Regions from separate parts of the Paenibacillus sp. RC21 genome, predicted to be linked through region 2. Evidence: riboswitches for the same ligand, from Rfam matches in the RefSeq annotation. Region 2 holds a riboswitch; each other region holds the start of a gene.

Region 1 (4,256 bases), on a different contig from region 2:
TTGACGATGCCACGCCTGATCTGCCGGATCAAGGGCGCTTCGCTGCTCTTCAAGCAGCTCTATAGCGGTGCGTTCCGTCTGTTCGAATACCGTCCTCCAGTCATCCAGCAGCCGCACGTAGGCAGGCTCCAGGCCCTCTGTAGCGGACTTAATCACTTCCACATGCCAGCTTTCCTGCTGTTTCCAATGCCGGATTTCCTCCAGCACACGTAAGGGCAGGAAAGACCCGTAAGTACTCAGCATCGTTTTTACCTCCCGTATCCCACTATGGCTATCCGGGCTGGTCCCAAGAACCTGACCCGGATGCATACGTACCCAGTATATTCGCCGTCTCATCGGGAATATGTCTATAAACTCCCCGATCCGGCGCGGACATGTAATGTGGGGCAATGAATACATAGTTGGACGCAAAAAAAGAAGCCTCGCTGCGGCACGGGTTAAGTGTCCACAGACGGGCTTCTCTATGTTGAAAGGAGTATGGCTTCTAAAATAGACCCCTTACTTCGTAGTCGTTTGTTTACTGGCATTAGCGATAGTTTTCTTGTCCTCCAGCTCTTGTACACCGCTTAAAAACGTCGATACCCGCCGCAAATACTCACGTGGATGCTCCCTGAAAATAAGCTCATGCAGCCCGTTTTTGACAATCCATACACTGGAAAGCGGGTTGGTTTGATTGGCAGCGAGCTTTTCCGCAATCGGGTAAGGAGCCTTTTCATCCTGCGTCCCATGTACAAACATGATCGGGAACGGATAGTTTTCCGCTTTGACCTCTTGGTATGGAATCTGATGCAGGCTGGTACCGTTCAAGACTGGAAACAGCAGCTCCAGAATTTCCAGAGATGGATGGCGCGGCAGATCAATTTGATTATGAATGTTATGGTACAGCGTATCCGGCTCCAGGAGGAAGGTGCTGTCCAAAATCATGGCGTCCACATCTTTGGTTTGCAAGCCCGCCTGAAGAGCAGTTCCTGCCCCCATCGAGAAGCCCCATACGATAATCTCCGAGGAACCGCGTTGCTTCGCAAGCTGGATCGCCCCGAGAAGCTGCTGGGATTCCGCTTTGCCTCCGGTTGCGACGGCTTTGCTATTTTGTGATGCGAATCCGTAATCGAACATGACAACGTTAAAATTCAAACGGTGGGCATAATGCGCCAGATCATACATCGGAATCCAGCTTTCTTCGCGGTTGGCCCCATAACCGTGGCTGAAAATAATCGTTTTCTTCGATTGATCCGCCGGGATATACCAGCCCTGCACCATCCGGCTGCCGTCCTTGGCGGGGAAGCTGACATCCTCGTAGGGCATTCCTTTGGCCTGCATCGGGTTCGAGTACAGTGGCGCGACGGTTGGATTCGTCAGTACCCATGCGATATAGGCGTGCAGGGTAATAAAGCAAAACAATAGAAAAAATACGACCGACAGCAGCAAGGCAATAACGACATGCTTGATTCGCAGCAGCCGGGGGTTGATCAGTGGGGTGGACGGCTCATGGACAGCATGCTGTAGCTGAGAGCTGCGCTGGGATGTCGAAATCATGTAAGAGCCTCCTTATATAAAAATGAACTCCGTTTCATAGAATTCTAGGTACAATTCCACTTGAAAATGATAGTTTATGTCCGTATAGATACCTATTATCGTATGATGCGTGTTATCCAAAGTCAACGGCTGAACCGGAAAAGTAAAAATGATGCAAAGATTTGTCGATGTTTGTTCTCGTTCTGTAATATGGCTGTCACAAAAACATTGGTTTACAGTAGCCGCGACTATTCTATATAATTTATGTAACCATGTTTCATGGTGTGAAACGAATATGGAACAAAGAGGAGCGGTTCACAATGGAAGACCGTAAATTAACGGTTCGCGCCGTGGAGCGTGCGCTTGATATACTGATGTGTTTTACTGGAGATTCCGATCTGGGTCTAACAGAGATTGCTTCCAAAATTGGTTTACATAAAAGTACCGTTCATCGGCTGCTGACCACGCTGGAGGATCGGGGCTTTGTCGTTCGGAATCCCGCAACGGAAAAATACCGGCTCGGCATCCGGATATGGGAGCTATCCACCCATCTGTCGCAAAGCGACGAGCCGGCGATTCTATTACAGCCAGCGATGGAAGGATTGCGTGACCGTCTGGGCGAAACGGTCAGCCTATACCTGCGCGATGGCAGTATGCGTATCCGCATTCAGGCCGTGCAGAGCAATCAGGCGATCCGCCGCGTTGCGCCAGTGGGTGCAAGCATGCCGCTGGCTGTAGGAGCCTCCAGCAAGGTGCTGGCGGCCTTTATGCCGCAGCAGGAGCTGGAAGCCCTGCTAAGCGGGGATGAATGGCCGCCCTCGGTAGACCCGGAGGTCTATAAGGCTCAATTGCAGGATATTCGTGAGAAGGGCTATGCGACCAGCTATGAGGAGCGGGAGCCGGGCGCTGCTGCTGTGGCTGCGCCTATCGTGAATCGGAAGGGACAGGTCGCTGCGGCCTTGTCTGTATCCGGTCCGGTCAGCCGACTAGCGCCCGAGACGCTGCATGATTTTGCACCGATTTTGATCGAGGCGGCAAAGGAAATGGGGCTTATGCTTCCATAATCTTTGGAAAAAGGGACCAGAGAAGGGTTGCCAAAGCCGTAAATTTGAAGTAATCTGATGGGGATGGCGGGTTGTCAGTTATAGCCGCCTCATGCGAATAGAATTATCACAGTTACTGGGGGAGCCTGTAATGCCGGGCTGAGATGGAATCGCACTAGATTTCGGACCCTTTGCACCTGATCTGGATCATACCAGCGTAGGGAAGTAATCGGCCATTGAAATGTATACGTAGCCGCTGTCTATGGCAATGCATCGGAGTATGATTCCGCGTGCGTAGCCGTCTGCATAGCTGTTTCGTTAGATTAGCCGGTTCCCTGGGGAACCGGCTTTTTTGCATAGATCAGCCAGCCTGGGGATGGTTCCGGATCGGTGTGTCATTTCATCGAAACGGGAGGAATGGACAATGAAACCGACAGAAACAGAAGGAACAGCAGGGAACGCAGTGGATGAACAGACAGGAGGGGTGAAGCCCTTTCCGGGGAGCCGCAAGGTATATATTCAAGGCTCGCGGCCGGACATTGCCGTACCGGAGCGTGAAATCGCCCTGCATCCCACACATACGCCACAGGGCACGGAGCATCATGAGCCGTTACGTGTGTACGATACGAGCGGTCCCATGACCGACGAAGCCTATCAGGTCGATATCCGTCAGGGCTTGCCTCCATTACGGCGGGCTTGGGCACTGGAACGGGGCGATGTGGAGGCTTACGAGGGGCGTGCCGTCAAGCCAGAGGATAACGGGTTGAAGCCCGGCTCCAAACGGGAGACGGCTGAATTTCCCGGCGTAACCAACCGTCCGCTCCGTGCGCGGCAAGGGCGTAGTGTAACGCAAATGCATTATGCGCGGCAAGGGATCATTACGCCCGAAATGGAATTTGCATCCATCCGCGAAGGGGTGGAACCTGAGTTTGTTCGACAGGAGTTGGCGGCTGGACGAGCTATTTTGCCTTCAAATATCAACCACCCGGAAAGTGAGCCGATGGTGATTGGGCGTCATTTTCACGTGAAGATTAATGCGAACATTGGTAATTCTGCGGTTACGTCCTCCATCGAGGAGGAAGTGGAGAAAATGACCTGGGCTGTACGCTGGGGCTCGGATACGGTCATGGACCTGTCCACAGGCCGTAACATCCATACGACACGTGAATGGATCATCCGTAACTCCCCTGTGCCGATTGGGACTGTACCACTGTATCAGGCGCTTGAAAAGGTGAACGGCGAAGCCGAGGCGCTAACGTGGGAGCTGTATCGTGACACGCTGATTGAGCAGGCGGAGCAGGGCGTGGACTATTTCACCATTCATGCGGGCGTGCTGCTGCGGTATATTCCGATGACGGCAAGTAGAATGACAGGAATTGTGTCCCGTGGAGGGTCGATTATGGCGGCATGGTGCCTTGCGCACCATCAGGAGAACTTTTTGTACACGCATTTTGAGGAAATATGCGAAATCATGAAAGCCTACGATGTGGCCTTTTCCCTCGGGGATGGTCTGCGTCCGGGTAGTATCTATGATGCGAATGATGAGGCACAGTTTGCTGAGCTGGATACGTTGGGTGAGTTAACGCAAATTGCCTGGAGGCACGACGTTCAGGTCATGATTGAAGGACCGGGACATGTCCCGATGCACAAAATCAAGGAGAATGTGGAACTGCAAATGGAAATTTGCAAGGAAGCTCC
Region 2 (4,256 bases):
CGGATACCGGAATGAAATATTTTTACAGAGATTCTTGTCCAGCTCCATTTAAAGCGACAGAGCGTTTTACGGATGAAAAATCTGCGGCGGCCGCAGGGTATTTTGAATATAAATGTTATAATGAATATAAATAAATCTTTAAACAATCTTTAAATAAATCACTCCTACGAGTGGTTTTTCTTTTTTTATAAGCAGACAATATCAAAATCCTTCAAATTCACCCATTTTCAATATTCCGATAAGGCTACTGGATGTGCTACAATAAGGCTTTGAAAGAAATGCATATGAAATAAGAACAGTCGGCATTGCCGATGACAATAAGGAGCCAAAAACAGCTTATGAGTTTATTGACTGTAGAAAATGTATCCCATAACTTTGGGGACCGCGCATTGTTTAAAAATGTATCCTTCCGATTGCTTGGAGGGGAACGTGTAGGTTTGGTGGGAGCCAATGGTGTTGGTAAATCGACACTGATGAACATCCTGACCGGAAAATTGCTTAAGGATGAAGGCAAAGTGGAATGGACTCCACGTGTACGTTATGGGTATTTGGATCAGCACACCAAGCTGACACCTGGTAAAACGGTGCGGGATGTACTGAAGGACGCCTTTCTCCCATTGTTGGAATTGGAAAAGGAAATGATGCAGATCACTGACAAGATGGGAGAAGCTTCTCCTGAAGAACTGGAAGTGCTGCTGGAACAGATGGGTGAAATTCAGGAACAACTGGATATGGGGGATTTTTATCTCATCGATGTGAAGGTTGAAGAAATGGCGAATGGATTGGGCCTTTCCGCAATAGGACTGGAGCGGGATGTTTCCGCACTTAGCGGTGGACAACGGACGAAGGTCCTACTTGCCAAGCTGCTATTGGAAAAGCCGAATGTGTTGCTACTGGATGAGCCTACCAACTATTTGGATGTAGAGCATATTGAATGGCTTACACGTTATCTGAAGGATTATCCATATGCGTTTATTCTTATTTCTCATGATACTGAGTTTATGAATCAGGTCGTTAATGTCATCTATCATCTTGAATTTGCCAAGCTGACCCGTTATTCAGCCAACTATGAAAAGTTCCTTGAAATGGCAGACCTGAACAAAAGCCAGCATATTGAAGCTTATGAGAAGCAGCAGGATTTTATTAAGAAACAGGAAGATTTCATTCAACGCAATAAGGCGCGCGCCTCTACGTCAGGTCGAGCGAAGAGTCGTGAGAAGCAGCTTGATCGAATCGAGCGCATCGATAAACCGGAAGAAGCGGCTAAACCAACATTCCAATTTAAAGAAGCACGTGCGAGTGGGAAAACGGTGTTTGAGGGTATTGATTTTGAAATTGGCTACACCCATGTCCTGTTGCCTAAAATGTCCATGACGATTGAACGCGGCGATAAAATTGCGATTGTGGGCTACAATGGTGTCGGTAAATCGACATTGCTCAAAACCATTCTGGGAAAAATTCCGCCGATCAGCGGCAAGACCTATCAAGGGGATTTCTTGCAGCCAGCTTATTTTGAGCAAGAGGTACGAGCAGAGAAAGTTACACCGATTGAGGATGTGTGGAATGAATTCCCGCACTTGAACCAGCATGAAGTACGGGCGCATTTGGCGCGTTGCGGTTTGAAAAATGAGCATATCACCCGTCCGCTATCCGCGCTCAGTGGTGGTGAGCAGGCCAAAGTCCGCCTATGCAAACTGCTAATGCGGGAAAGCAATTGGGTGCTTTTCGATGAGCCTACCAATCACTTGGACATCAAAGCAAAGGATGAGTTGAAACGTGCCTTGAAGGAATACAAAGGAACGGTGCTGCTCGTATCTCACGAACCGGACTTTTATGAGGATTGGGTAACCAAAACGTGGAATGTGGAAGAATGGACAAGTAAAGTCAACTAAATATCCAGTTCTGTACCAAGCTTCACAAGAAGCAGGGTTTGCAGGATTAGGAAATTATGCTAAGCTATCTTTAGCTGATACAATAAAATAGTTACACTAGGGGAGCCGCCCATGCGGCTGAGACGGAATAAACGGATTTCGGACCCTTTGCACCTGATCTGGGTTATGCCAGCGTAGGGAAGTGAGCGCCGTACAAACGAGGTAACGAATTTATTACTTTGTTTGTATGTGGGACGATATACGTATACGGATATAATGATCCGTTTGGTTATTGGACGTACGTTAAACCACTTCCTTCGGGAAGTGGTTTTTTTGCGTTTTCGTTCTTGTTCATATATTCGTATTCATATACCGTACCCCTTCATTTTTTTGCTGGTAAACGTGGTTAGTCCATAACGTATAGCACGATATGAGACTGTAAAGATACAGGGTCAGCTTACAACCATTTAGTCCATTGTGAGGTGAGAATAAGATCGAATTGCACGTAATTACGATGGAAGGCGATTTTAGTGCACATGCACATACTGCCCAAGTGGCTGCTGCTATTCATCCGTATGTTCATTATGTACACGTGCGCTTGAAGCAGAAGGGCGCATCTGAATTGCTTGCTTTAACCCGCAGTATGGTGAATCGAGGAGTTCCTTTACAGCAAATTGCAGTAAATGACCGGGTGGATGTTGCTTTGCTTACCTCCGTTGGAGCTATCCAGCTACCGGCTAACGGATTACCTGTTGCAGCTGTCAAAAGCTTACTTTCAGAGGATATGCGCTGTGGGGTGTCGGTGCATTCCTTGGAGGAGGCACAGGCTGCCGAACGGGCAGGAGCGCATTATGTACTCTATGGCCATGTGTATGAGACTCACTGCAAGCCTGGTGTTACTCCGCGAGGTATAGCACAGCTTGAGCGCATATGCAGGCTGCTGAACATTCCTGTGATTGCTCTAGGCGGCATACAACCATGCCATATTCACGAGCTGTATACTGCGGGTGCAAGCGGAATTGCGGTGATGTCCGGCATCTGGGAGGCTGAGTCCCCCGTTGCGGCTGCGATGGCGTACAAGCGAATGGTGGATCGGGTAGTGCACAGCATGTAGTGGTGAAATGAAAGTAGGAGATCGCTGCAAGCAGAATCGTTAGTGGAGAGGAGAGATGGAACATATGCCAGAGATAAAAACAGAGGTACAAGCTATTGGACACGCTGAATGCTTGGTGATTGGTGGAGGTGTCATCGGTAGTTCCATTGCTTATCATGTGGCCAAGGAGGGTCGCAGTACGATATTGGTGGAACGATTCATTCCGGGCGGGGGAGCCTCAGGGGCTGCGGTTGGGATGCTGGCAGCAGAGAGTGAAGAATTCACCGACCCTGAATTGGCACAGTTCGCTCGCACAAGCCGGGATGCATTTCCCGAGCTGGTTCGTGACCTAGAGCGTTTGTCTGGTGTTTCGGTGGAATTCCGTACAGAAGGATTTGTGACTCCCTTCCGTTCGGAAGCAGAGGGGCAAAAACGCTGGAATGCGGCTATTGCGCAAGAGGTTGATCATCCTGTGTGGTGGGATGCCAGAGAATTGGCTCGCCGAATTCCAGGTTTGGATGGTCAAGTGATCGGGGCTATATACCGATCAAAGGAGACACAGATTTCTCCTGCCCAGCTTTGTCGTGCTTATACAGGGGCAGCTGTCGTACTGGGAGCAACAATATGCTCTGGTACACAGGCGGAGCAACTTGTAGTACAGCATGGGCGAGTTTGCGGCGTACAAACAGACAGTGGCTTTTTTTCCTGTGATCAGGTCATTATTGCTGGAGGCTTGGATAGTATGAGACTGCTGGAGCAGGTCGGTTTTGAATATCCGCTTTATCCGGTCAAGGGTGAGGCTGTTTCAGTCTCCTTGAAGGAACATCCGTTGGAATATACCCTTTACGCCGATGATATTTACTTAGTGCCCAAGCGGAACAACGAGCTTTGGATTGGAGCGACGAGTCTGCCGCATCAGTTTGACAAAGAGGTGAGCATTGGAAGCCTGGAGGGGCTGCTGGCCCGTGCTTCTGCCTGGTTGCCTCGCGTCCGTGAAGCTTCTTTTATATGCACTTGGGCGGGCTTGCGTCCGCAGGCAGTGGCGGGGCGTCCTTGTATTGGGCCTGTTCCCGGCGTAGAAGGAGTATATGCCGCGGTCGGGCATTACCGGAACGGTGTGTTGCTGAGTGAAGCTACCGGGCGTGCGATAGCAGCTCTGTTAAAAGGGGCTAGTGTGGCTGAGCTTGGAATAAGCGGCTTTTCTCCTGAACGTATAAAGGAGGCGAGCGAATGAAGCTGACGATTAACGGTCAGAACATGACCTTTTCCAATCGGATCATTCATGTGGATCA
Region 3 (4,256 bases), on a different contig from region 2:
TTCCTTCCTGCACGATCAGGGACGGAGCTGGCAGTAACCAGGATTCAACATGTAAATAGGAAACCGCCCCCTGCCAGGCGGCTAAAAAGAAGAGGACCGCCACAAGGGGCGGCCATACGCTTTTCCACCAGGATGCGCTTTTGCCTTTCGGATTCATGGGCGATATTTCTCGGTCAGCTTATCCATGCTGATGCCCTGCGGGTTATGTGCGATTTTGATTTGTGAAATGATGCTTGGACTGCCTGCTTCCGTCAGTGCCTCGTGCATTTCTTTAACCACCTTCAGCAGCTCGTCCAGCTCGCCTTCCATGGTCGTATCCAATGGGTTCACCTGATGTTTGACACCGGAGCGCTGAATAACTTCAATTGCCGTATCTACATATACGTAAGAGTCCTCGTTATTGGGGGTTTTAGGAATTACTTGAATACTGAGCAGTGTGTTAGCCATGTGAATTCACCTGTCCTTCATTGGATTGTTTTTAGGGAAATATGGTGGTTTAAGGCGGGTGAGACCGCTCCGCGTTTCATTTGATCTTACGATCGCTGTTGCCGTGGGATTCATTGAATAAATTTAAAAGGTAAGAATCCCACGGCAAAGGCGAACGCTGCGCTTCTCCAGATTCAAATGAACCGCTGCGCTGCCAACCACCTTAAAACCATCATATTTTTGGGTTTTATTGGTGTGGCATTTTTACAAAAGCAAAATGAACATAAAAACGAAGTGGACGGAATGGTGCTGTACAAGCGTTAGCGGTCGCTTTAAAAGCCTTCCATAGGAAAGCTCGCTTCGGAAGCATCAACCGACTGCGTAGTGGCACAAAGGTACTTTCAAGTTCGATTTACAAGATTAACGCTTGGGCAGGAAGTCGTTTGTGAAGGCTTTATCGACTTCCAAAGGCTTGCTGAGCAGCTTGCGTTCGTACATCCAGTCGGAGTAGTTTTGCCATACTTCCGTTTTTTGTACGCCCCATTGGGCGGCATCGTCCTGATAACGCGGGCTTAGCCATTTTTGGCTGGCGAGTACCAGCTTTTTATCCAGTTCCGGAACCGCTTTGGTCAAGATGTCTGCGGCTTCTTCCGGGTGAGCGATGGTATATTCATAGCCTTGGGCGGTCGCGTCCATGAAGGCCTTGACCAGTTCGGGATCATTTTTAATGGTCTGTTCGTTGCTCACGATGACGGGTGTATAGTAATCCAGACTTTTGGAATAATCTTTTACATACAGCATATCCAGTGGTTCACCCCGTAGTTGGGCTTCAATCCCGGTCCATGCGTAGAAAATCCAGGCAAAGTCGATATCCCGCTTCACGGCTGTAAAATAATCGGCATTACCCATGTTGATGATCTTCACCTTGCTTACATCGCTCTTGTCTGCGTCCATGATGGATTTCATGACCGCTTCTTCTACGGGCGAACCCCAGCCGCCGTATTTTTTACCTTCAAAATCCTTCGGGCTCTTAATCCCGCGGTCAACCGGGGCTGCGAAGCCTGATGTATTATGCTGAATGACCGCAGCGATGGATACGAGCGGTACCCCTTGCGTACGAGCTTGTGTGACTCCCTCCTGATAACTGATACCAAAAGGTACAGCATTGGAAGCAACCATTTGATCGGCTCCGCCCGAACCGGGCTGAACGATCTGGACATTCAAGCCTGCTTTTTCGTAAAATCCTTTGTCCTTGGCGACATAGAGTCCCGTATGATTCGTATTTGGCGTCCAGTCGAGCACGACTTTAACATCCTTGAGTCCCTTGGTCGGGGAGGTCGCTTGGGTATTGGCGGCAGGAGCCGCGCCTTGTGGTGCAGAGGGGGAGCCTCCGCCGCAGGCGGTCAGAGTCAGGGTCATGAGCCACAGACTGATCAGCCCTAGGCTTAACATTTTCATGCGCTTCATCGTTGTGTTCTCTCCTTTTATTACCCGTAATCCGTCGGATCAGACAGCTTATGTTTCCCATTTTACAAAAATAACTTCTGCCGGACGCTATCTGTTCCAACAACATCATCTTCAACAAAAAAAGCGCCCCGATGTTCCGGGACGCTTGCGCTTGTATATACCAAAGTAAGGGATGGCCCGCCGTAATAAGAAAAAAGGGGCGCATCTTGCTTAAGCATTCCTACGCTGGCATTACCCAGATCAGGTTGTAAGGGTCAGTGTCTTGGGACACACTCTCAGCCGGCCGATTCCAGCACCCCTGGCATTGTATAGTCGAATGGGTTATTCAATTCGGGTTTACTACGACGATTATATGCCTAGAAGGCGGGTCTGTCCAGCATTGGGGAAGAAGTGACGGTTCATTTGCCGTACGTCAGGGTACACTTTTACTGTGAGCTTTGTTTTGAAAATGACCATGATCCCATCGGTTGATGTTGTTTTACAGAACTGCCGCAGGTATGGTTTGATGAGCTGGTGTTGGAACATGGCATGGGCATTCACAGGAATTCTAATTTGCGAAAAGGAGTTGTTGTACCGTGGGTAAAACGGAAACATTGGATCGCAGCCAACTGGAACAAGCCATTGTAAAGGCTTTGGATAACAACAAATTTTGCTCGTTGGGTACAGTAGAAGGCGGCAAGCCGAAGGTGCGCTATATGGCTCTTTTTAACGAAGGGCTGAACATTCATCTCGCGACAGATCGCAAAACACATAAGGTGGAAGAGCTGAAGGATAATCCAAACGCTTATCTGCTGCTGGGCTATGAGGTTGGCGGTACGAAGGAAGTCGTGGAGGTTGAGGCTACTGTCCGGGTAACGGCTGACGAGGGACTCCGCAAACAAGTGTGGAATGATTCGTTGAAGGAATGGTTTTCTGGCCCGGATGACCCCGATTATGTCATTCTGGATGTGAATTCGACTCGTATTGAGTATGTGGGTAAGCAAACCGGACGTCAGGTGTGGGAGAAATAGAATTGGATAGAATATGAGGAAACCAGCAATTCTCCGAGTTATTTGGGAGGTTTGCTGGTTTTTATGTTTGCGGAAAATTAATTATTTTTTCATAAATAAATGGAGTAAATGACTACTCTTTTGTCCGGCGTTGGATTAAAATAGGAATGGTGGGTTCAAAGCTTACATATATGTGCAAAAGTATGTGTATGAGGCCTACATCTTAATGAGGAGGGATATATTTTGATATTTCATAAAAAATGGTTTAGAGGGCTTACAGCAGCAGTCGTTGCCTGTAACATGCTGGTGTTTTCAGCCGCTCCGTCTTGGGCTGCCAGCGAATCCAAGGATAGCGGTACAGTGAATTTGCGGATCATGGAAACAACGGATATTCATGCGGCCTTGATGAATTACGATTACTATGCGGACAAGGAAACGAACGAATATGGCTTGATTAGCACAGCTGGACTGATCCAGCAGGCGCGCAGTGAAACGAGAAACAGCCTGTTGTTCGATAACGGCGACTTGTTGCAGGGCAATCCACTGGGTGATTATATGGCCAGAAGCAAAACCTTCGAGAAAGAAGGCGGTGTCCATCCGGTCTACAAGATGATGAACTTTATGGGCTATGATGCGGCTACGGTGGGGAACCACGAATTTAACTATGGTCTCGACTTTTTGGAAAGATCACTCAAGGGAGCTGATTTTCCTTACGTAAATGCGAACGTATATTACGATGATGGGGGCCAAGGGACTAAAAATTATTTTACCCCTTATCGGATTCTTGATAAAACGGTAACGGATGAGAAGGGGAAAGAGTATACGCTCAAAGTAGGCGTGATTGGCTTGGTAACGCCCCAAATTACACAATGGGATGAAGGCAATTTGAAGGGAAAGGTCGTTACCAAGGACATTGTGGAAACGGCAAAAAAGTTTATTCCTCAAATGAAAACCGAGGGTGCTGACATTATTATTGTGCTGGCACACACAGGTTATGAGGATGTACCGCAGACTCCGATGATGGAAAATGCCGTTAAATATTTGAGCAAGGTAGACGGAATTAACGCTATTTTATTTGGACACGCGCATAAATCCTTCCCCGGCCCTGATTTTAAAGAAATGAGCGGTGTAGACCTGGATAAAGGAACGATCAATGGTGTGCCGGCTGTAGAAGCTTCCTCATGGGGCAAGGAGCTAGGTATTATTGACCTGACCCTGGAAAAGAAAAAATACGAGTGGAACGTAACAAATTCACAGTCTGAAGTGCGTCCGGTTGTGAATCCCAAAACTCAGGCTGTGCAGATGAATCCTGAGTTTAAACTGGTAGATGCGATCAAGGAAGAGCATACAGGAACGCTGGATTATGTTCGTCAA

The links. A riboswitch is a leader RNA that binds a small molecule or an ion and turns the genes downstream of it on or off. The one in region 2 is predicted to bind thiamine pyrophosphate.
Region 1: another riboswitch for thiamine pyrophosphate. It lies ahead of thiC (phosphomethylpyrimidine synthase ThiC); the one in region 2 lies ahead of ABIA61_RS05250 (thiamine phosphate synthase).
Region 3: another riboswitch for thiamine pyrophosphate. It lies ahead of ABIA61_RS19305 (ABC transporter substrate-binding protein); the one in region 2 lies ahead of ABIA61_RS05250 (thiamine phosphate synthase).

Annotation. Positions count from the first base shown of each region.
Region 1 covers NZ_JBIYCS010000010.1:84,238-88,493, forward strand. The annotation lists gene ABIA61_RS23775 (Fe-Mn family superoxide dismutase) at 1-243, opposite strand, end outside; gene ABIA61_RS23780 (alpha/beta hydrolase) at 499-1,536, opposite strand; gene ABIA61_RS23785 (IclR family transcriptional regulator) at 1,836-2,579, shown strand; TPP riboswitch at 2,687-2,799, shown strand; gene thiC (phosphomethylpyrimidine synthase ThiC) at 2,983-4,256, shown strand, end outside.
Region 2 covers NZ_JBIYCS010000002.1:21,807-26,062, reverse strand. The annotation lists gene ABIA61_RS05260 (hypothetical protein) at 1-134, shown strand, start outside; gene ABIA61_RS05255 (ABC-F family ATP-binding cassette domain-containing protein) at 339-1,892, shown strand; TPP riboswitch at 1,981-2,089, shown strand; gene ABIA61_RS05250 (thiamine phosphate synthase) at 2,371-2,985, shown strand; gene thiO (glycine oxidase ThiO) at 3,050-4,198, shown strand; gene thiS (sulfur carrier protein ThiS) at 4,195-4,256, shown strand, end outside.
Region 3 covers NZ_JBIYCS010000006.1:71,529-75,784, forward strand. The annotation lists gene ABIA61_RS19295 (ABC transporter permease) at 1-157, opposite strand, end outside; gene ABIA61_RS19300 (MTH1187 family thiamine-binding protein) at 154-447, opposite strand; gene ABIA61_RS19305 (ABC transporter substrate-binding protein) at 847-1,893, opposite strand; TPP riboswitch at 2,094-2,203, opposite strand; gene ABIA61_RS19310 (pyridoxamine 5'-phosphate oxidase family protein) at 2,469-2,903, shown strand; gene ABIA61_RS19315 (bifunctional 2',3'-cyclic-nucleotide 2'-phosphodiesterase/3'-nucleotidase) at 3,126-4,256, shown strand, end outside.